3 regions of the Hymenobacter daeguensis genome follow, and region 2 is predicted to be linked to each of the others. Evidence: riboswitches for the same ligand, from Rfam matches in the RefSeq annotation. Region 2 holds a riboswitch; each other region holds the start of a gene.
The links. A riboswitch is a leader RNA that binds a small molecule or an ion and turns the genes downstream of it on or off. The one in region 2 is predicted to bind S-adenosylmethionine.

Region 1: another riboswitch for S-adenosylmethionine. It lies ahead of ACYVHT_RS01270 (amino acid permease); the one in region 2 lies ahead of metH (methionine synthase).
Region 3: another riboswitch for S-adenosylmethionine. It lies ahead of ACYVHT_RS13100 (phosphoadenosine phosphosulfate reductase family protein); the one in region 2 lies ahead of metH (methionine synthase).

The regions. Positions count from the first base shown of each region.
Region 1 covers NZ_BAAGWC010000001.1:291,635-298,920, forward strand. The annotation lists gene ACYVHT_RS01270 (amino acid permease) at 1-1,451, opposite strand, end outside; SAM riboswitch class I at 1,684-1,776, opposite strand; gene ACYVHT_RS01275 (TonB-dependent receptor plug domain-containing protein) at 2,016-3,995, opposite strand; gene ACYVHT_RS01280 (M1 family metallopeptidase) at 4,188-6,677, shown strand; gene ACYVHT_RS01285 (carbonic anhydrase) at 6,768-7,286, opposite strand, start outside.
Region 2 covers NZ_BAAGWC010000011.1:45,659-52,944, reverse strand. The annotation lists gene metF (methylenetetrahydrofolate reductase) at 1-48, opposite strand, end outside; gene metH (methionine synthase) at 151-3,960, opposite strand; SAM riboswitch class I at 4,031-4,138, opposite strand; gene ACYVHT_RS13470 (molybdopterin molybdotransferase MoeA) at 4,300-5,520, opposite strand; gene moaC (cyclic pyranopterin monophosphate synthase) at 5,709-6,200, shown strand; gene ACYVHT_RS13460 (NTP transferase domain-containing protein) at 6,209-7,286, shown strand, end outside.
Region 3 covers NZ_BAAGWC010000010.1:134,954-142,239, reverse strand. The annotation lists gene ACYVHT_RS13120 (PPC domain-containing DNA-binding protein) at 129-647, opposite strand; gene ACYVHT_RS13115 (hypothetical protein) at 797-2,083, opposite strand; gene ACYVHT_RS13110 (hypothetical protein) at 2,080-2,886, opposite strand; gene ACYVHT_RS13105 (RNA polymerase sigma factor) at 3,156-3,734, opposite strand; SAM riboswitch class I at 3,939-4,027, shown strand; gene ACYVHT_RS13100 (phosphoadenosine phosphosulfate reductase family protein) at 4,297-5,055, shown strand; gene cysD (sulfate adenylyltransferase subunit CysD) at 5,197-6,111, shown strand; gene ACYVHT_RS13090 (sulfate adenylyltransferase subunit 1) at 6,275-7,286, shown strand, end outside.

The sequences.
Region 1 (7,286 bases), on a different contig from region 2:
CTTTCGGCCGCCTCCCGCGCCAGCCGCAGCTTGCTGTGCCGGCGGCCGTAGCCGAAGTAGATGGCCATGCCCAGCGCCAGCCACACCACCAGCCGCAGCCACGTTTCCCAGGGCAGCGAGGCCATCATCACGAGGCAGACCACGATGCCCAGGATGGGCACCACCGGCACCCACGGCGTGCGGAACGAGCGCGGGGCGTCGGGGTTGGTCCGGCGCATAATCATCACCCCGAGGCACACCATCACGAAGGCCAGCAGCGTGCCGATGCTCGTCATCTCGCCCACCACCGAGATGGGCACGAAGCCCGCAAACAGCGCAATGAAGCTGCCCAGCAGCAGGCTCGACTGCGCCGGCGTGTTGAACGTGGGGTGCAGCCGCGAGAACACCGGCGGCAGCAGCCCGTCCTTCGACATCGAGAAAAACACCCGCGACTGCCCCAGTAAATCGACCAATATCACCGACGTGTAGCCCACCAGAATGGCCAGAATCACGGCCGACGACAGCCAGGCGTAGGGCGTTTTCTCGATGGCAATGGCCACCGGCGCGGCGCTGTTTTTGAACTCCGTGTAGTTGGCCAGCCCGGTCAGGACGTGCCCGAACAGCACAAACAGCACCGTGCACACCGCCAGCGAGCCGAGGATGCCAATGGGCATGTTGCGCTGCGGATTCTTGGTTTCCTGGGCCATGGTGGCCACGATGTCGAAGCCGATGAAGACAAAGAAAATGACGCCCGCCCCGCGCAGAATGCCGCTCAGGCCGAACTCGCCGAAGGTGCCGGTATTGGCCGGGATGTAGGGCTGGTAATTGGCGGGGTCGATGTAGCGCCAGCCCAGCGCGATGAACACCAGCACCACCGCCACCTTCAGGGCCACCACCAGCGCATTGAACCACGCCGAGCCCTTGGTACCGCGCGTGACAATGGCCGTAATGGCCAGCACGATGAGCATGGCCGGCAAATTGACGATGCCCGACAACACCTCTCCGTCTTGCAAAGTCACTTTCTCAAATGGCGACATCACCAGTTGCGCCGGGATGTGCAGGCCATATTTCCCCAGGAATTTGATGAGGTACTGCGACCAGCTGATGGCCACCGTGGCCGCGCCCACCGAGTATTCGAGCACCAAATCCCAGCCGATAATCCAGGCAAACAGCTCGCCCATGGTGGCATACGAATAGGTATAAGCCGACCCCGACACGGGCACCAGCGCCGCAAACTCGGCATAGCACAGCGCCGAGAAGGCGCACCCCACCGCCGCCACCACGAAGGAGAGCGTCACGGCCGGCCCCGCATTGTTGGCCGCCGCAATGCCCGTGAGCGAAAACAGCCCCGCCCCGATAATAACCCCGATGCCAATGGCAATCAGGCTCACGCCATTCAGGCTGCGCTTGAGGGTGTGCGCCCCCGTTTCGGCGGCTTCGGCCCGAAGCAGCTCCAATGATTTTTTCAACATAAACAACGAAAAACGCGCCACGCCGCCGCCCCACCCGGGGCGGCCGTGCCGCAACCAAAAAACCCGTGAAATGGAAATGAAACGCGCCGGCCGCAGCCGTAGCTACGCGGCGCTAATGCCCGCTAGCAACAGCAACAACAGCCCGCCCCCAGCCGGCCCACTGCCAGCGCAGGGGCACGAAACACATCGGAAAAAGCAAACGGGGCAGCAGGAACAGCGGGCACGGCAGTTGTTTTTATATGGTCAGGAGTTGGCACCTTGCCCGTCGTGGCGGATGGTTGCCGGCGCGTCGCAGAGCCTGTCTCTCAGCGCCTCTTTATAAAAACAATCCTTCCGGGAGAAAGAATTGATGCGGTAAAGGTACGGCCGGGGGCGCGAACCGAGGCGTAAAACCTCACCCCCGCCCCCTCTCCCTGGGGAAAGGGGAGCCGCGGCGGCGCGGGAAAGCCGGCCCCGTAAAGCAAAAAGCCCTGACTCGCATGAGTCAGGGCGCTCTTGAACATTGTCGTCCGGCTCCCCTCTCCACGGGAGAGGGGCCGGGGGTGAGGTTTTGCCTTGGGCAGGCTACCGCCGCAGCGCCACGCGCACGCCCGCCATCAGCCAGCGGCCGGGCATCTGGGCGCCCAGCAGGTCGGAGTATTTCGCGTCGAACAGGTTCTGGGCCTGGCCCACCACCCACAGGCGCTCGGGCAGCAGGGCCACGTCGAGGCGGCCGTTGATGACCACGTAGCTGGGCGTCAGCTCCGCGTCGTTGACGGTGGCGCTGGGGGTGGTGCGCTGCCCGGCGCGCTGCTTGAACACGCCGCCCACGCCCAGCGTGAAGCGCCGGTGCGTGAGGCTCACGTTGCCGGTCACCAGCTGCCGGGCCACGTTGCTCAGGTACTGCGACACCACGTCGCCGGCCACGTCGAGGTGGGTGTAGGTGTAGCCCACGCTGCCGTCGAGGCGCAGGTGGGGCGCCAGCTGGGCGCGGGTGGTGGCTTCGAACTCCAGCCCCTGAGTGGTGACGGCGAACAGGTTTTGGGCCAGGCGGTAGGTGGCGGCGGGGTTCAGGTTGCCAAGGCCGGTGGCTTCGATAACCGCCGTGCCGGGCAGGCCCACGTAGTCAATCAGGTTGCGGCCGTAGCGGTTGAAGTAAGTAGCGCGCAGCGTGAGGGCCGGCAGGGGCTGGAAGTCGAGGCCGCCCTCGTAGCTCCAGGTGCGCTCGGCGCTCAGGCTGGGGTTGCCCACGTTGAAGCCGCTGGGCACCGTGCCCGGCCGGATGGACGAATAATACTGCTCCGTAAAGTTGGCCGCCCGAATGGCCCGGCCCACCGCCCCGCGCACCGTCAGCTTGTCGCCCACCTGCTGGCTGGCCGTGAGCTGGGGCACGACCTCAGTGCCATAAGCCTGGTCGTGGTCGAGGCGCAGGGCCGCCGTGACGCTCAGGCCGCTGGTGGGCGTGAGGCCGGCCACGGCAAAGGCGCCCTGGTGCCACACGGCGTGCACGCCCTGGTCGTTGCTGCGCACGGCGCGGCGGTCGGCCTGCCCGCCCAGCGTCAGGCGCACCTTGTCGGAGAGCGTGAGCTGGTGCTGGGCCTGCACGTTGAGGTAGTGCATGAGGTGGCTGCTGGCCACCGAGGCAGGCGTGTAGAGGTAGTAGTCGGTGCTGGCGCTGCTGGCCAGCTGGATTTCGGTGCGGGCGCGGGCGTTCCAGTCGTAGCGCAGCTGGCCCTGGTACCAGTCGCGCGAGGTGGTTTCGCGGGCGCGGTCGCCGGCAGCGGTGGTGTAGAAATTCTGGGCGTTGTAGTCGCGCCGGTCAAAGCTGGCCCGGGCGGCGGCGCTGAGCCTGCTGCTGAGCTGATAAGCGCCGGAGAGCGAGTAGGTATTCAGCCTGAAGTCGTTGCGCCCGCCGCCGGGCAGGTTCAGCTGCTGGCCGCTGGCGGTATTATTGAGGATGCCGCCGGCCAACCGCCAGCCCTTGTCCTGGCCGTAGAAGCCGGCGTTGGTGCTTTTCAAATCGTACTCGCCGGCCAGGAAGGTGCCGGTTGCTTCCAGGCCATCGGGCCGGTGGGTGGCGGCGAAGGTCTTGGTCACGATGTTCACGAAGCCGCCCACGGCATCGGGGCCGTAAAGGGCCGCGCCGGGGCCGCGCACCACCTCAATCTGCTCAATCTCGGCCGGCGAAATGGGGAAATAGCCCGCGAAGTGGCCCGTCAGCGGGTCGTTCAGCCGCATGCCGTCCAGCAAAATCAGCACCTGGTTGAAGGTGGAGCCGCGCAGGGTAATGTCGGCCTGCGTGCCAAAATTGCCCCGGCTCTGCACTTCCAGCGCCGGCAGCAGGCGCAGCAGGTCGTCGAGCGAGGCAACAGGGTACTGGCTGAGGCTGCGGCCGGGAATGACCGATACATAGCGGCCCGTCTGGCCCGCTACCTGGTTCAGGCGCGAGCCGTACACGGTGACTTCGCGCAGGCTGCGGGCGCTGTCGGCTGGCGTGGTCTGGGCGAGGGCGTTAAGGGTGAAAAAGGAGCAGAAAAGCGGTGCAGCGTAGCGCGTGAGTCGCATTTAGCGGGGAGTTGATGAGGGTACAAACTTACCGTAGCGCGGACTTTGTAGTCCGCGCCCTCACGCCGTTCGAGTTTCGTTCCGGGTCGCGGACTACAGCGTCCGCGCTACTTTCGTGCGGCCGGCCGCAACGTCGGCGGCACCTTTGCGTCCTTCGCGCCAACTCCCAAATTTTCACTCACCCCGTTTTTGATGAAGCATTTGTTTGCAATGGGCCTCCTGAGTCTGGTGGCCGCCACGCCGGCTTTCGCCCAGGCGCCCACCCCGCCGCCGGCCAAGCCGGAATCGCCCTACCGCGCCTCCGCCACCAAGATTAACGACCTGGTGCACACCAAGCTCGACGTGCGCTTCGACTACGCCAAGCGCTACCTCTACGGCAAGGAATGGGTCACGCTCAAGCCCCACGCCTACCCCACCGACTCGCTGCGCCTCGACGCCAAGGGCATGGACATCAAAGCCGTGGCCCTGGTGAACGGCAGCCAGCAAACCCCGCTGAAGTACGACTACGCCGACGGCATGAACCTGCACATCAACCTGGGCCGCACCTTCAAGCCCGGCGAGGAGTACACCATCTACATCGACTACGTATCGAAGCCCGACGAGCTGAAAGTGCAGGGCTCGGCGGCCATCACCGACGCCAAAGGGCTGTATTTCATCAATCCGGACTCGGCCGTGGCCGGCAAGCCGGTGCAAATCTGGACGCAGGGCGAGACGGAAGGCTCGTCGGCCTGGTTCCCCACCATCGACCGGCCCAACCAGAAAACCACCGAGGAAATCAGCATGACCGTGCCTGCCAAGTACGTGACGCTCAGCAACGGGCGCCTGGTGAGCAGCACGCCCGCCGGCCCCGGCCTGCGCACCGACGTGTGGAAAATGGAGCTACCCCACGCCCCCTACCTGTTCATGATGGCCGTGGGCGACTTCAAAATCACGAAGGATACCTGGCGCGGCAAGGAGGTCAACTACTACCTCGAACCCAAGTACGCGCCCTTTGCCAAGCAGATTTTCGGCAACACGCCCGACATGCTGGAGTTCTACTCCAACCGCCTCGGCGTGGAATATCCGTGGAATAAATACGCCCAGATTGTGGCCCGCGACTACGTGAGCGGCGCCATGGAAAACACCACCGCCACCCTGCACGGCGAGCAGGTGCAAATGACCGACCGCGAGCTGCTGGACCGCCAGTACAGCAGCGAATCGGTGATTGCGCACGAGCTGTTTCACCAGTGGTTCGGCGACTACGTGACGGCCGAAAGCTGGTCCAACATCACCGTGAACGAGACGATGGCCGACTTCTCGGAAGGCCTCTACGCCGAGTATAAGTACGGCCGCGATGCCGCCGACGCCCACTACTACACCTACCTGCGCCGCTACCTGAGCTCGCCGCGCGATGCCACCAAAAACCTGGTGCGCTTCCACTACGACCAGCAGGAAGAGGTATTCGACCTGGTGAGCTACCAGAAAGGCGGCGCCATCATGGACATGCTGCGGACTTATCTGGGCGATGACGTATTCTTCGCCGGCCTGCAGAAATATCTCAAGGATAACGCCTTCAGCAACGGCGAGGCCCACCAGATGCGGCTGGCATTCGAAGCCGTATCGGGCCAGGACCTGAACTGGTTCTGGAACCAGTGGTATTTCGCGCCCGGCCACCCCGTGGTGAGCATCGACTACGCCTGGGACGCCGCCAAAAAAGTGCAGTCCGTGACCGTGAAGCAGACCCAGCCGGGCCAGACCTTCCAGTTGCCCTTCACCATCGACTACTACGTGGGCGGCAAGGTGCAGCACCAGCGCGTGACCATGACCGAGGCCACCCAGACCTTCACCATGCCCCTTTCGGCCAAGCCCGAGCTGGTGAACGTGGACGCCAACAAGAAAACGCTCTGGCTGAAAACCGATAACAAGCCGGTGAGCGAGTTCGTGTACCAGTACAGCCACGCGCCGCTGTTTGTGGACCGCCTGGAGGCCATCGTGGCCGCGTCGAAGGAGCAAACCACCAACGCCGCCGCCCGCGGCGTGCTGCTGGCCGCCCTCAACGACAAGTTCTACATGGTGCGCCAGGGGGCCATCGAAGCCCTGAACCTGGAAGACAAAACGGTAGCCAAAGCGGCCGCGCCCGCCCTGCGCAAGCTGGCGGCCAGCGAGAAAAACACCATCGTAATGGCCCAGCTGCTGCGGGCCATGGGCAAGCTGAAGGATAAGAAAGACGAGAAGCTGTTCAGCCAGAACCTTACCAGCCAGTCGTATGGCGTGCAGGGCGCAGCCCTCGGTGCGCTGGCGGCCGTGCAGCCCGCCCAGGCCCTGGCCAAGGCCAAAGCCCTGGAAAGCGACAGCCACGCCGCCCTCACCCAAGCCGTGGTTTCGACCTACGCCCAGGCCGGCGGCGCAGCCGAGTGGCCTTTCGTGCGCGATAAATTCGACGCCGCCCGCGTGCAGGGCAAGTTCAACCTGGCCAAGCCCATGGCCGACATGATGGGCCGCCTCGACGACCCGGCCGCCTTCGCCGAAGGCGTGACCCGCCTGCGCGACCTCGGCGTGAAATACAAAGCCTACGGGGCCGACAAGCTGGCCATGAGCCTGCTGCAAGGTGCGGCCAAAGCCCAGGCCGGCCGCGCCCACGCCGCCGAAGACCAGGCCGCCGTGGACAAAGCCGCGCAGGAGCTGGCTGCGACCGGCAAGTAACACCCGGGCACTCCAACCACGAAAAAGGCCTGTCGCGCATTGCGACAGGCCTTTTTCGTAGGTGGTAGTCCGGCAGAAGGAGAGAGAAAATTACTTGCTCACTACTTTTTCTTTGGCCGGGTTGTGCTTCGGGCCTTCGTAGGAGTTGGCATCTTTTTCCTGCACCTGGGGAGCTTCGGCCACAATGGCTTCGGTGGCGTAAATGTGCTCCATGTCAATCATCACGTCGTCGCCGTCCACGTTCAGGTCCTTGAGCACGCCGTCGGCAATGTCGTACACGAGGCCGTGCAGGCGGGGCGGGTTGGCGGTGCGCATGGCGTTCTGGATGATGTTGGTTTTGGCTAGGTTGCGCACCTGCTCAATCACGTTCAGCTCCACCAGGCGGCGGGCCCGCTGGTTATCGTCCCTGATGCGCAGGTACTCGGCTTCGTGCAGCCGGATTACGTCGCGAATGTTCACCAGCCAGTTGTCAATCAGGCCATACTGCTTGTTGGCCGCTGCGGCCGCCACGCCGCCGCAGCCGTAGTGGCCCACCACCAGGATGTCCTGCACGCCCAGCACTTCCACGGCGTATTGCAGCACGCTCAGCATGTTCATGTCGGCCGGCAC
Region 2 (7,286 bases):
GAAGAGAGTTTTGCCGTTGGCGCGGGCGAGGTGGTCGGTAACTTTCATGTGAGGATGTAGGGACGCGCCATGGCGCGTTCGGGGCTTTGGACAGTTGGTGGTGGGCGGCACGGTTGGTGGGCACGCGCCCGAACGCGCCATGGCGCGTTCCTACGGTTTGGGCTCGTAGTTCAGGTTGGGCATCAGCCAGCGCTCCAGCTCAGCCAGGGGCATATGCTTGCGCCGGGCGATGTCGGCCACCTGGTCCACGCCAATGCGGCCGAGGCCGAAATAGCGCGAATCCGGATGCGCGTAGTACATGCCGCTCACCGACGAGGCCGGGTACATGGCCAGATTTTCGGTGAGCGAGATGCCGGTTTTGCCTTCCGCATCGAGGAGCTGAAACAGGGTGATTTTCTCGGTGTGGTCGGGGCAGCCGGGGTAGCCGGGGGCGGGGCGCACGCCGCGGTATTTCTCCTGCACGAGGTCTTCGTTGGTGAGGTGCTCGTCGGGCGCGTAGCCCCAGAACTCGCGGCGCACCCGCTCGTGCAGGCGCTCGGCAAAGGCTTCGGCCAGACGGTCGGCCAGGGCCTTCACCATGATGCTGGAGTAGTCGTCGTGGTCAGCCTCGTATTGCTCGATGAGCTTTTCGATGCCGATGCCGGCCGTTACGGCGAAGCCGCCCAGGTAGTCGGCGCGGCCCGATTCTTTCGGGGCCAGGAAGTCGGAGAAGGCAATGTTGGGTATGGTTGGCCCTTTCTCGCCCTGCTGGCGCAGCGTGAAAAACTCGGTGGCTACGGTTTCGCGCGAGTCGTCGGCGTAGATTTCGATGGTGTCGTAATCCTTCGTATTCGCCGGCCAGAAGCCCAGCACGGCGCGGGCCGTGAGCAGCTTCTCGTCGATGATGCGCGTGAGCATGGCTTGCGCATCGGCGAAGAGCTTGGTGGCGGCTTCGCCCAGCGTTTCATCCTCCAGAATGCGCGGATAGCGGCCCTTCAGTTCCCAGGTGTGGAAGAAGGGTGTCCAGTCTATGTATTGGGCTAACTCGGCGAGGTCGTAGTCTTCGAGCACCCTGGTGCCGAGGAAGCTGGGCTTGGTAATCGAAACCGTGTTCCAATCCGACTTAAAGCCGTTGGCGCGGGCGGCTTCGATGCTGAGGTAGCTTTTGTCGCGCTGGCGGCTGGCGTAGTCGGCGCGGAGGGCGGCGTAGTCGTCGGCCACGGTCTGGGCGTAGGCGCGCTCCCCCGAGCCGAGCAGACCGGCCGCCACGCCCACCGAGCGCGAGGCATCGTTGACGTGCACCACCGCGCCGCTGTAGGAGGGCGCAATTTTCACGGCTGTGTGCAGGCGCGAGGTGGTAGCGCCGCCGATGAGCAGGGGCACTTTCATGCCGCGCTTTTCCATGGCCTGGGCCACGTACACCATCTCATCGAGGCTGGGCGTGATGAGGCCGGAGAGGCCGATAACGTCCACCTGCTGCTTCTGCGCTTCGTCGAGAATCTTTTCGAGCGGCACCATCACGCCGAGGTCCACGATGTCGAAGTTGTTGCAGGCCAGCACCACGCCCACGATGTTCTTGCCGATGTCGTGCACGTCGCCCTTCACCGTGGCCATCAGGATTTTGCCGGCCGTCTGGCGGTCCGAGCCCTGCTTGTCGGCCAGCAGGTACGGCTCCAGGTAAGCCACGGCCTTCTTCATCACGCGGGCTGATTTCACCACCTGCGGCAGGAACATCTTGCCGGCCCCGAACAGGTCGCCCACCACGTTCATGCCGGCCATCAGCGGGCCTTCGATGACTTCCAGCGGCCGGCCTACCTGCTGGCGCACTTCCTCGGTATCCTCGTCGATAAATTCGGTAATGCCCTTTACCAGCGCGTGTTGCAGGCGTTCCTGCACCGGCAGGCTGCGCCACTCGTCGGCTTTCACCTCGGTCTTGTCCTTCTGCTTCACCGTGTCGGCAAATTCCACGAGGCGCTCGGTGGCGTCGGCGCGGCGGTTGAGCAGCACGTCTTCGACCAGCTCCAGCAAATGGGGCTCGATTTCGTCGTACACGCCCAGCTGGCCGGGGTTCACGATGCCCATGTCCAGGCCGGCTTTGATGGCGTGAAACAGGAAGGCCGTGTGCATGGCCTCGCGCACCACGTCGTTGCCGCGGAAGGAGAAGCTGATGTTCGAAATGCCGCCGCTGGTGAGCGCGCCGGGCAGGTTGCCCTTAATCCAGCGCACGGCCTCAATGAAGTCGAGGGCGTAGTTGCGGTGCTCGTCCATGCCCGTGCCCACGGTCAGGATGTTGGGGTCGAAAATGATGTCGGACGGGTCGAAGCCCACTTCCTTCACCAGGATGTCGTAGCTGCGCTGGCAGATTTCGATGCGGCGTTCCAGCGAGTCGGCCTGGCCGTTCTCGTCGAAGGCCATGACCACCACGGCCGCGCCGTACTGGCGCACCGTGTGGGCGCGCTCGCGGAAGGCGGCTTCGCCTTCCTTCAGCGAAATCGAGTTCACGATGCTTTTGCCCTGCACGCATTTCAGGCCGGCCTCCAGCACGCTCCACTTCGAGGAGTCAATCATCACCGGCACCCGCGCAATGTCGGGCTCCGAGGCGATGAGGTGCAGGAAGGTCGTCATCACCTGCTCCGAATCGAGCATGCCCTCGTCCATGTTGATGTCGAGTACCTGCGCGCCTTCCTCCACTTGCAGGCGGGCCACGGCCAGGGCTTCCTCGTAGGCGCCGGTGCGGATGAGGCGGGCGAAAGCACGCGAGCCGGTCACGTTGCAGCGCTCACCCACGTTCACGAAGAGGCTGTCGGACGTGATGTTGAAGGGCTCGAGGCCGCTCAGACGGGTGGCGTTTGAATGAGGAATGAGGAATGAAGAATGAGGAATTGCCCCATCCGTCAATTCTTCATTCTTCATTCTTAATTCTTCATTGCCGAATTGTCGAAGCTGACGCGGCGCGTAGCGAAGCGCCAGCTTCGACAATTCGGCAATGTGCTGGGGCGTGGTGCCACAGCAGCCACCCACCACCGTCACGATGCCTTCCTTCAGGTATTCTTCCACCAGGGCGGCGAATTCCTGGGCCGACTCGTCGTAGCCGCCGAAGGCGTTGGGCAGGCCGGCGTTGGGGTAGGCCGAGATGTGCACGTCGGAAATGCGGCTCAACTCCTGCACGTACTGGCGGAGCTGGTCGGCGCCGAGGGCGCAGTTCAGGCCCACGCTCAGCAGGGGCAGGTGGCGGATGCTGTTCCAGAACGCCTCCACTGTCTGGCCCGAAAGCGTGCGACCCGAGGCGTCGGTGATGGTGCCCGAAATCATGACCGGCACCACCCGTCCGCCTTCGTCGAAGAACTTCTGCACGGCGTAGAGGGCCGCTTTGGCGTTCAGGGTGTCGAAGATGGTTTCGATGAGCAGCGTGTCCACGCCGCCATCCACGAGGCCGCGCACCTGCTCGAGGTAGGCGGTGGCCAGCTCATCGAAGGTCACGGCGCGGAAGCCGGGCCGGTTCACGTCGGGCGAGAGCGAGGCGGTGCGGTTGGTGGGGCCCACGGCCCCGGCCACGAAGCGCGGGCGCTCGGGCGTGCTGTACTCGTCGGCGGCCTCGCGGGCCAGGCGGGCCGACTCGTAGTTCAGCTCATATACAATGTGCTCGAGGCCGTAGTCGGCCTGCGCGATGGTAGTCCCGCTGAAGGTGTTGGTTTCCACCATGTCGGCCCCGGCGGCGAAGTATTCGGCGTGGATGCCCTTGATGATATCGGGGCGCGTAATGCTCAGCAGGTCGTTGTTGCCGCGCAGGGGCTTGGGGTGGTCGGCAAAGCGCGCGCCGCGGAAATCCTCCTCCGTGAGCGGATGGCGCTGAATCATAGTGCCCATGGCACCGTCGAGAATCAGCAGGCGCTGGCGAAGCAGCTCGGGGAGGCTGTAGCGCGAATTTTGTAGCTCGCGCTCCGGGGCAATGGTGGGCGGGTTGGGGGCGGAAACGGACATTTCTTTCTGGTCGAATAGCTGCGTAAGCGCGTATCCAGAAAGAAACCCGTGCGCAGGCGCTCGGTTCCGGCTGTCATCTTCTTTCACCAAAACAGCGGTGAAACGGGAGTTGGCACCTACTCGCGGTAGGTTGCCAAGACGTCATCGGGCCCGGTCCCTCGGTCTTTCTGGATAGCAGCGCAAGGCGAAGATACAACGCTGCGCTTAATGAGGAATGAAGAATGAGGAATTGGAATCTGGAAAGTGCTTTCGAAATTCCTCATTCCTCATTCCTCATTCCTCATTCCTCATTCCTCATTCCTCATTCCTCATTCCTCATTCCTCATTAAGCCGAAGGCGTTACAGCGCCCAGGCCGGCCACACGCTGCCCGCCGCAAACACGGCCGGCTCCGGCGGCAGCTCCAGAAAGGCATCGGCCCCCACCAGCCCCATCATGTCGCCGGAGCCGCCTACGCGGAGCGGGGTGGCTAAGCGGCGTCCCTCCGCGTCCACGGCCAGGCGCACGGGCACGAAGTGGGTGAGTTGGGGCTTGAAGTGAATATCCACGGTGAGCACGGCTGGTGCAAGGGCTTCAATAGTCGCTGTTTCGGCCGCGCCTTCGGGCTGCTGCACGGCGCGCAGCCAAGGCCGCACGTAGCGGCCGGCCGTGATGAACGTGGACACCGGGTTGCCGGGCAGCCCGAACACCACCGGCCCGCCGGCCCGGGCCCCAAACCACAGCGGCTTGCCGGGGCGCTGCTGCACCTCGTGGAAAATTTCCACCACGTGCAGCTCGCGCAGCAGGCCGGGCAGGTGGTCGGCGCGGCCCTTGCTCACGGCTCCGCTCAGCACCACGGCATCGAAGCCGGCCCCGAGGATTTTGGTAAGCCCATCGCGCAGCTCTTCCAGCGCATCGGGCAGGTGAAAGAGCGAAACATCGGCCCCGTCCTGCGTCAGAAGCGCTTGCAGGGCATACGCGTTGGAACGCCGAATCTGGTGCGCCAGGGGCGTTTCGGTAATGCCCACCAGCTCGTCGCCGGTGCTCACCACGGCCACGCGGGCGGGGCGCGTCACGCGCAGTTCGGCCGCGCCCACGGTGGCGGCCACGGCCAGCTCGGCGGGCCCCAGGCGGGTGCCGGGCAGCAGCAGGACGTCGCCGGCGCGGCGGTCGGCGGCCTGGTGATGGATGTTGACGCCGGGCGTTTCAGGCGGCGGAATCTGGATGGCGGCGCGGCCGTCATGCAGCAGAATATCCTCGTAGCGCACCACCACGTCGGTGCCGGCGGGCAGCACGGCGCCGGTCATCACCTCCACGGCCTGCTGCGGATTGAGCAGCGGGCGGGACGGGGCGCCGGCATACTGCGCGTGCTGGATTTCGAATTCCGTCTGCCCGCCGGCCCAGGCGGCGTGGGCCACCGCAATGCCGTCCATCGCCACGCGGTTGAAGGGCGGGAAGTCGCGGTCGGCCGTGAGGGTTTCGGCCAGGATGCGGCCGGCGGCGTGGGGCAGCGGCACCGTTTCGGGCGCGAGGGGGCGGGCGGTGGCGAGGACGCGGGCAGTGGCTTCGGCAGGGGAGAGCATGGGCGGGCAGTGTGGTAACGACGCATATTTGCGTCACTCGTTGGGCAAGGGGACGGCCTGCATAGCGAGCTATTGCAGTGGCAGTCAAACAATCGGCGGCTGGAGTTAGCTATTAGCAACGCCACAATGGCCGATTAGCGGCTTCGCCATTTCCAACGATTCGGCGCAAATATGCGTCTCTACGTCCTATGCTGACCAAGAACTTTACCCACGTCAACGCCGCCAACCAGCCCACGATGGTCGATGTCGGCCAGAAAACGCCTACCCGCCGCGTGGCCCGCGCCCACTGCCGCGTGGTGCTGGGCGCGGAGCTGCTGAGCCGCGTGCAGGCCGGCGAAATGCCCTCGCACAAGGGGCCGGTGATTCACACGGCCATCCTGGCGGGCATCATGGGAGCCAAAAAAACGGCCGACCTCATCCCGCTCTGCCACCCGCTGGGACTCGATGACTGCAGCATCACCATCGAGCCCGAGGGGGCCGATGCCCTGCGCGTGGTGTGCACCGCCGTGGTCACGGGCCGCACCGGCGTGGAGATGGAGGCCCTGACCGGGGCCACCGTGGCCGCCCTCACCATCTACGACATGTGCAAGGCCTTTTCGCACGATATTACGATTGATAATGTGCAGCTTATCGCCAAAACCGGCGGCAAGAAGGATTTTAATCGGTTCGAAAATTCGTAAATTCCCCCATGGATAGTCTGCCCAGCTCAAACGTAAAACGCTTCAAACACGCTGCCCTCACCCGCCCCGACGTGGGCGAGTTTGGCCGCCACGAACTCGCCATGCTCGGGGCACCCTGCGGCGAAATTCAGGCGCTGGTGGCCCGGCTGCTGCCGCTGCTGGCCCCGGCGCTGCGCGTGGCCTACGTGGATGCCGACCACGCCGCCGGTGATGCCGCCACCGAAGATGCTGGTGCTGCGCTAGCCCAATCCATGCCCTACGTGGCCGAAAACGGCCTCTCGGCCGAGCTGGTCGATAAAATTACCCACCGCCAGCTCAACCTGACGCGGACCCTGGACCGCTTCACCCAGCCCGAGTTGCTGGCCCACGAAAGCGTGGTGCTGGTGAACGGCAACCACTTCCGCGCCCGCCAGCAGGTCGTCATCGTGGACCCGCGCAAGCCGCTGGACAAGAAGCTCGACCGCCTCACCGACGTGCGCCTGATTCTGCTGGCCGAGGGCCAGACGGAGCTGCCCGCCGTGCTGGCCGGGCACCTCAGCGCCGCCCCGCTGCCGCCCGTGCTGCGCCTGGCCGAAACGGAAAAAATAGCCGCCTTCATCCGGCAGTGGTATGCCCAGGCGGTGCCGGTGCTGCGCGGCCTCGTGCTGGCCGGCGGGCGCAGCGAGCGCATGCAAACCGACAAGGGCGCGCTGCACTACCACGGCCTCGACCAGCGCCAGCACACCGCCGCGCTGCTCAGCGAGTTCTGCCCCGATGTGCGCGTATCGGTGCGCCCCGACCAGGCCGGTGCGCTGCCCGCCGGCCTCACCGCGTTGCCCGATACGTTTCTGGGCCTCGGCCCGCTGGGGGGCATCCTCTCCGCCTTCCAGGCCGACCCGAACGCGGCGTGGCTGGTGCTGGCCTGCGACCTGCCCTTCCTCACCCGCAACACGCTGGAGCACCTGGTAAGCAACCGGCAGCCGGCGCGCATGGCCACGTCGTTCCGTAGTCCGTGGGATGCGTTTCCGGAGCCGCTCATCAGCATCTGGGAGCCGCGCAGCTACGGGCAGCTGCTGCGGTTTCTGAGCCTAGGCTACTCCTGCCCGC
Region 3 (7,286 bases), on a different contig from region 2:
ATAACCACGCCCCGCCCCCCCCTTCCGATGCGCTGCCCGACTACGCCCAAGCCTCCATGCCCCGGCCACCTCTACAGCCGGGCGGCGGCGGCTACCACGCGCCGCGATGCCCGGCCGACAGCCCGTGCTTACTTGCGGGGTGCCTCCTTCTTCAGTGGTGCAGGGGCCGGCCGAACCACCAGCTCCTGATAGCCGAAAGTGTCGTCTTTCTCGCGCCGGAACTCCAGCTCCGGCAGCTCGCCCAGCACGATTTCGGCGGTGGTGTACACCCGGCAGCCGTCCAGCAGATGCCCGCCGATGGTGCGTCCCGTGCTGTCCGAAACCGCCAGGTGCAGGTGCGAGCCGTTGACGGACAGCGTGCCTACCAGCGACACAATCTCGAAATGGCCCCGGTACACGCTGGGTCCTTCCTGGTTGGCCAGCCGCAGCGTGGCCACCGTGAGGCTACCCACGCAGGTTAGCATGGCACCCGCCTGAATATGATGGGCCTGCACAAAGGCCGTGAGCTGCTGGCGCAGGTCGTCGCCGGGCCGGAGGCGCAGGGCGTAGGTTTTCAGAGGCGAAGATTGGGCAGTGGGCACGGCAGCCGGGGTTTGGGACAGCGCGGGGGCGGCCAGCAGGAGAAGTAATAAGAGGCGTTTTAACATTGCCTCAAAGAACGTCATGCGCCTGTCATCCTGAGCGCAGCGAAGGACCTTATCACGTTCGAACTGGTTGGAATTACTGCAAACTATTCAACGGTGAGAAGGTCCTTCGCTGTGCTCAGGATGACAGGCGGCGCAGAAAACAACTGGGCCTACTTACTAAAGCGCACCGTGCCGTAGCGCACCTTGATGTTCACATTGCCGGCCCGCCGCGCCGGAGCCAGCGCCCCGAACGTGCCCAGCACGTCGCTGGTCTGGGGGCCGTTTTCCTGCGAGAGCACGCGCACCAGCTCCTTATCAACTAGGAGCTGCCCCTGCTCGGTGCTCACGTCGAACCGAAAGCCGGGCGCCTCGGCAAAGCCCAGCCGGATGGTGCTGAAGCCGCCATCCAGGTTCACCTGGCGGAAGTTGGCGCCCATGTCGCGCACCACAAAATCTGGGCAGTAGCGCAGAGCCATATCGAGAGCTTCATCGAGCTTTTCGATGGTGAAGCGCGAGTAGCCCGACGAGCCGCGCAGGTTGCGCACCGTGCCGAGGGCCACGTCGCCGTATTTGCTGTGCACGGTGAGGTCTTGCACGGTCCCGATATCAACGTCGGAGTAATTGTTGCGCAAGTCCACGGTGGTGCCGGTGTCGAGCCGCAGCTGGGCGTAGCTGGCGTCGATGCTGGCGCGGCCGGCGAAGGCAATGCGGCAGTCGCCGTTGCCGATGCGGACGAGGTTGCGCGGGCCTTCGAGGCGGGCCGTGCGCAGCGTGCCATACTCCACGGCCAGCTCGGTGGGGCCGCTGAGGTCGCCGTTCAGGGTCACTTCGCCAAAGCTGTTGTACACCTTCAGGGCCGTGGTGCGGGGCAGCCACACGGTGTAGTTCACCTCGTAGCGGCAGCCGCCGGCCCGGCCGCGCAGGGCGGGGCCAAACTGCGTGCTCACGGCCACGCCACCGGTTTTGGCATCGTATTCCAGCCATTGCACGCCCAGCGCATCGAGCACCACGCGGGCCCCGGCTTCGTTCTCGGCGCGGGCCACCAGCTCGGCATCGACCTTGATTTCGCGCTTGCTCCAGGTATTGATTTGCACGCGGCCGTAGCGCGTTTCGAGCGCAAACGGGCGGCCGGTTTTCGGCACCGAGTAGCTGCGGCTGAGGCGGCGGCGCTGCTCCACCTGCAGGGTGCCGCTGGGCTGGCCATCGGCCTGGTCCACCAGCGGATTCTGCGCAGGGTTCTGCGCCGGCTGGTCGGGCCCTTGCGGCTGTTCGCCGGCGCCAAACAGGGCTTCTTCGGCCCGCCGCGCCTCGGGCGTGAGCACCCGAATGGCCACGCCCCGGTCCACCGTCACCCACAGGCCCGATGAGGTTTGGGCGGCGGCCGGGCGCAGCAGCCCAAGCAGCAGCCCAATGCAGCTCAGCCCCTGCCCTATTCGGAATGCCAGCGGCCTTTTCATTCGCCCTGGTGGCGGCTATCGGCCAGCACGTAGGCCCCGGTGCTGCGGTCGTCGGCGGCCCCGCTGCTATTGCCGAGGTTCAGCTGCCGGTCCAGGATGTCGAGGCGCACCTGCAGGTTGCGGTTCATGGCCGTAAGCACGGCGTCGGGCTGCGGGTGGTGCAGGAGCTGCTGCTTCAGCTCGCGGTAGCTGGAGTCGAGCGAAACCAGCTCCAGCTGCCAATCGGCATTCATAGCCGCCATGCCAGGGCCGCTGAGCTGGCTCAACTCGGCCTGCCGGCGGGCCAGCTGGTTGGTGTAGTAAGCTTCCATGCCGCGCACGGCCCGCACCAGCTGGCTGTCGGCCCCGGTGGTGTGCTCGGCCGCCGTGAGCGACAGCGGGTTGCCGCCCTGGTACAAGGCGGCATCATCGGCATTGGCCGCGAGGCTGCTGCTGCTGTTATCGGCGGCAGGGCCGACCGCAGCGGCCACTTCCGGGGTGGTGTGGCGCGCTTTCCAGGCTTCGCTGGCACCGGCGGCAAAGACCAGCAGCGCCAGCGCCGCCGCCACGCCGTAGCGCTGAAACCAGCTCGAACGGACAGCCGGGGCCGCCGCCGCCGGGGCGGCCACGGGGGTTTCTGCGGCCGCAGCAGCTACCGGCGCGGCCACTTCATCAACCAGGCGCATCACCGGGGTTTCGGGCGCGGTGGCATTCAGCTTTTCCTCCAGCGCGGCCCAGAGGTCGGGGCGCGGCTCGTGGGTGTCGAAATCGGCGCGGTGCCGCTCGACGAAGGTTTCAAGAGATTTATTTTTGGAAGTATCCATGAATGAGTAGCAGACGCACGGTTCGTCCAGGTTCAGAGCGGGCGGCGGGGTTATCTTGAAAACCGCAGCCGGGCGAAAGAGGATGAAGGGTAGTTGAACGGTTAATTAAATAATTGGATAGGTTTTTTTTAGACATAAGACTATGAGACTTGAGACATGAGACGAGGAGAGGTGAGACGTGGGAAATTTTATGGAAAAAGACATCTTATATCTCATGTCTCACCTCTCTATAGTCTCATGTCTCACATCTCATGTCTCCTAGTCTCACGCTAGCTCAGGCCGCGCTGGGCGGCCAGCTCCCGCAGCCGGACGCGCGCCCGGCTGTACTGCGATTTGGAGGTGGATTCGGAAATGCCCAGGATGCCGGCAATTTCGAGGTGGTCGTAGCCCTCCAGCAGGTAGAGGCTCAGCACCACGCGGTAGCCGTCGGGCAGCTCCTGAATGCAGCGGCGCAGCACGTCGGCGCGGTAGTGGGTATCGGCTTCGTCTTCGGGTGAGGCGGGGCTGGCTTCGGCCGGTTCTTCGTGGTGCTGCTCGCCCAGCGGCACCAGCGCCAGCCGCCGCTGCCGCAGGCAGTTGATGCTTTTGTTCACCACAATGCGCTTCAGCCAGGCCCCGAACGACGAGTCGCCCTTGTAGCCGCTCAGCTCCCGAAAGGCGCTCAGAAACGACTCCTGCAGCACATCTTCGGCCTCGGCATAGTCGCCGGTGATGCGCAGGGCGGCGTTGAACATGGCCTTGGAGTAGCGCCGGTAAATCTCGGCCTGGGCCTGGCGGTCGTTGAGGCGGCAGCGCTCCACCAGCGGGGCGTTGATGTCGACGTAGGCGGATATGGACAGGGCTTCCATGCAGAAAACGAGGAGTTGAAGTGCTTAAGCAACCCATAGACCAAGCGTTGGGTTCAGGGGTTGCATGGCAAATTACGCCGATTTGGGACGCCGCCAAACCTTTTCGCCGGGGAGCCAGTTACACCACCGCGAAACAAAATTTTGGCATTTCGCAAAACCATTCTTTACCTTTGCCTCAGTGTTACCCGTTTGGGTCGCTGAGATTTTTTATACAGAGGCGCGGAGAGACAGGCTCGACGAAACGCCGGCAACCCCCACTAGTTGGAACGGTGCCAAGTCCTGACATATAAAAACGCCGTGAGCAATTCCCTCAACCGCCGCCTGCAATTTGCCACCTCTGCCGCTTCGGGTCAGATGTGTTGTTGCATGCCGTGTCCTCTGGCCTGTATGCTGGGGGCAATTGCTGGTTGTTGAGCCAGGGCTCCTCTTCCTGCGGCCGCTGCGGCGGCCACCCCGCTTCCCCTTTTGTGGTGATTGATTCATTGCGCGACGCGTAGCGGGTTTTTGCGGCCTTCGCGGCCTCTTTCGGTTTTTTCCCACGGAAAAAAACTCCCCTCTCCTCATGGCATTACCTCTTGAAAGCCAGGTCGCTGACCTGCGCCGCTACCTGCCCGAACACTCGGTAGCCGAAACCCTGGCCCTGCTGGCCGACCACTTTCCCGGCCGCGCTTCGTTTTCCACTTCCTTCGGCCTCGAAGACCAGATTATCACCCATCTCATCTTCGAAAACGACCTGCCCATCCGGGTTTTTACCCTCGACACGGGCCGCAATTTTCAGGAAACCTACTCCACCTGGAACAAGACCCTGCTGCGCTACGACAAGCCCATCGAAGTCTTCGCTCCCAACGCTGCCGCCATCGAGGTGCTGACCCGCCAGAAAGGCCCTAACAGCTTCTATGAGAGCATTGAAAACCGCAAGGAGTGCTGCAATATCCGCAAGGTGGAGCCGCTTTCCCGCGCGCTGGCCGGCCAGCAGGTTTGGGTAACGGGCATTCGCGCCGAGCAGTCGCAGAACCGCCAGACCATGCACCCGGCCGAGTGGGACGCCGGCCACCAGCTCATCAAAGTGCACCCGCTCTTCGACTGGACCTGGGAGCAGGCCTGGAATTTTGCCCAGGCCCACGGCATCCCGGTTAACCCCCTGCATCAGAAGGGTTTTGTGAGCATCGGCTGCGCCCCGTGCACCCGCGCCATTGCGCCGGGCGAGGATTTCCGCGCCGGCCGCTGGTGGTGGGAAGATGCCGCCGCTAAGGAGTGCGGCCTCCACGCCACCACCGCCCACCAGGGCCTCGACCCGGTGGTGGAGCAGGTGCCGGGCTAGGCCCGAACCGATGCGCTGGCGGCCGGGCCGCTGGCGCTACTTTCTTCCCCAAAGGCACCGCAAGCGGGCCTTATCCCACCCATCCTTTTCCGGCTTATCCATTTTGCCCGATTTTTTTCGGGCGCTGAATTTCTATTGCCCATGCCAACCCCTGCTTATCTCGACTACCTCGACCGTTTAGAGGCCGAAGCTATTCATATTCTGCGCGAAGTAGCCGGCCAGTTTGAGCGGCCCGCGCTGCTGTTCTCGGGCGGCAAAGACTCCATCGCCCTCACCCGGCTGGCCGAAAAAGCCTTCCGGCCGGGCAAGTTTCCGTTCCCGCTGGTGCACATCGACACGGGCCACAACTTCGAAGAAATCATCAACTACCGGGATGAATTGGCGGCCCGCCTGGGCGAAAAGCTGATTGTGCGCAAGGTGGAGGACACCATTCGGGAGCGTGGCCTGCGCGAGCCGGGCGGCAAGTACCCCAGCCGCAACCCGCTGCAGACCTACACCCTGCTCGACGTGATTGAGGAATTCGAGTTCGACGCCTGCATCGGCGGGGCGCGGCGCGACGAGGAGAAGGCCCGGGCCAAGGAGCGGATTTTTTCGGTGCGCGACGACTTTGGCCAGTGGGACCCCAAGCGCCAGCGTCCGGAGCTGTGGAACATCTACAACGGCCGCATTCAGAAGGGCGAGAACGTGCGCGTGTTCCCCATCTCGAACTGGACCGAGCTCGATGTGTGGAGCTACATCCAGCGCGAAAACATCCGGCTGCCAGAGATTTACTTCTCGCACGAGCGCCAGTGCGTGGTGCTGCCCAGCGGCCAGCTGCTGGGCTTCAGCGAGCACCTGAACCTCGACGAAACCGACGAAATCGTGAACCGCCGCGTGCGCTTCCGCACCGTGGGCGACTCGACCTGCACGGCGGCCGTGGAAAGCGACGCCGCCTCCGTGGACGACATCATCCAGGACCTGCTGCTGGCCAAAGTGAGTGAGCGCGGCGCCACCCGGCTCGATGACAACCTCTCCGAAACGGGGATGGAGGACCGGAAGCGAAACGGGTATTTCTAAATGATTAGTGATTAATGGTCAGTGATTAATGAATTGTGCATCGCTCAACTTACCTCATCCATTATTAACCGCTAATCATTAACGGACTTCCCCTATTGGTCGATTATTAATGAGTCGAATCCACCCATTAATCATTAACCGCTAACCATTAATCATTACCAAAATGGACCTTCTCCGATTCATCACCTGCGGCAGCGTCGACGACGGCAAGAGCACGCTCATTGGCCGTCTGCTTTATGACAGCGACTCGGTGTCGCTCGACGTGCTGGCGACGCTGGAAAAGCGCCGCGCCACTACCGGCGGCGACGTTGATTTGGCGCTGCTCACCGATGGCCTGAAGGCCGAGCGCGAACAGGGCATCACCATCGACGTGGCGCACAAATACTTCACCACGCCGCGCCGCAAATTCATCATCACCGACGCGCCGGGCCACGTGCAGTACACCCGCAACATGGTGACGGGCGCAAGCAACGCCGACCTGGCCATTGTGCTCGTGGATGCCCGCCAGGGCGTGATTGAGCAGACCCGCCGGCACACGCTGCTGGCCTCGCTGCTGGGCATTCAGCACTTCGTGCTGGCCGTGAACAAGATGGATTTGGTGGGCCACGAGGAAGTGGTTTTTCAGAAAATCGTGGCCGACTACACCGCCATTGCCGAGCAGCTGAAGCTGCCGAATGTGACGGCCATTCCGCTGAGCGCGCTGCACGGCGACAACGTGGTGCGCCGCTCCGATTTCCTGCCCTGGTACCAGGGCCCGAGCTTGCTGGAGCACCTCGAAAGCGTGCCCGCCACCGTGGACGCCAACCCCAACGAGCCGCGCTTCCAGGTGCAGTATGTGATTCGGCCGCAGACCGAGGAGCTGCCCGACTACCGGGGCTACGCCGGCCGCATCCAGAGCGGCACCTACCGGCCCGGCGACCGGGTCCGCATCTGGCCCTCGGGCCTGGAAACGGTGATTGAGGCCATCGAAGTGAACCAGCAGGAAGTGGCGGCGGCCAGCGCCCCCCAGGGCGTGGTGCTGCGCCTGCGCGACGACGTGGACGTGAGCCGGGGCGCGACCATCGTGCCCGTTTCGGCCCACCCGGCCGTGGTGCGCGAGCTCGAAGCCACCCTCTGCTGGATGGACGAGCGGCCCCTGCGTGCCGGCCGCAAGCTGCTGCTGCAGCACCATTCTG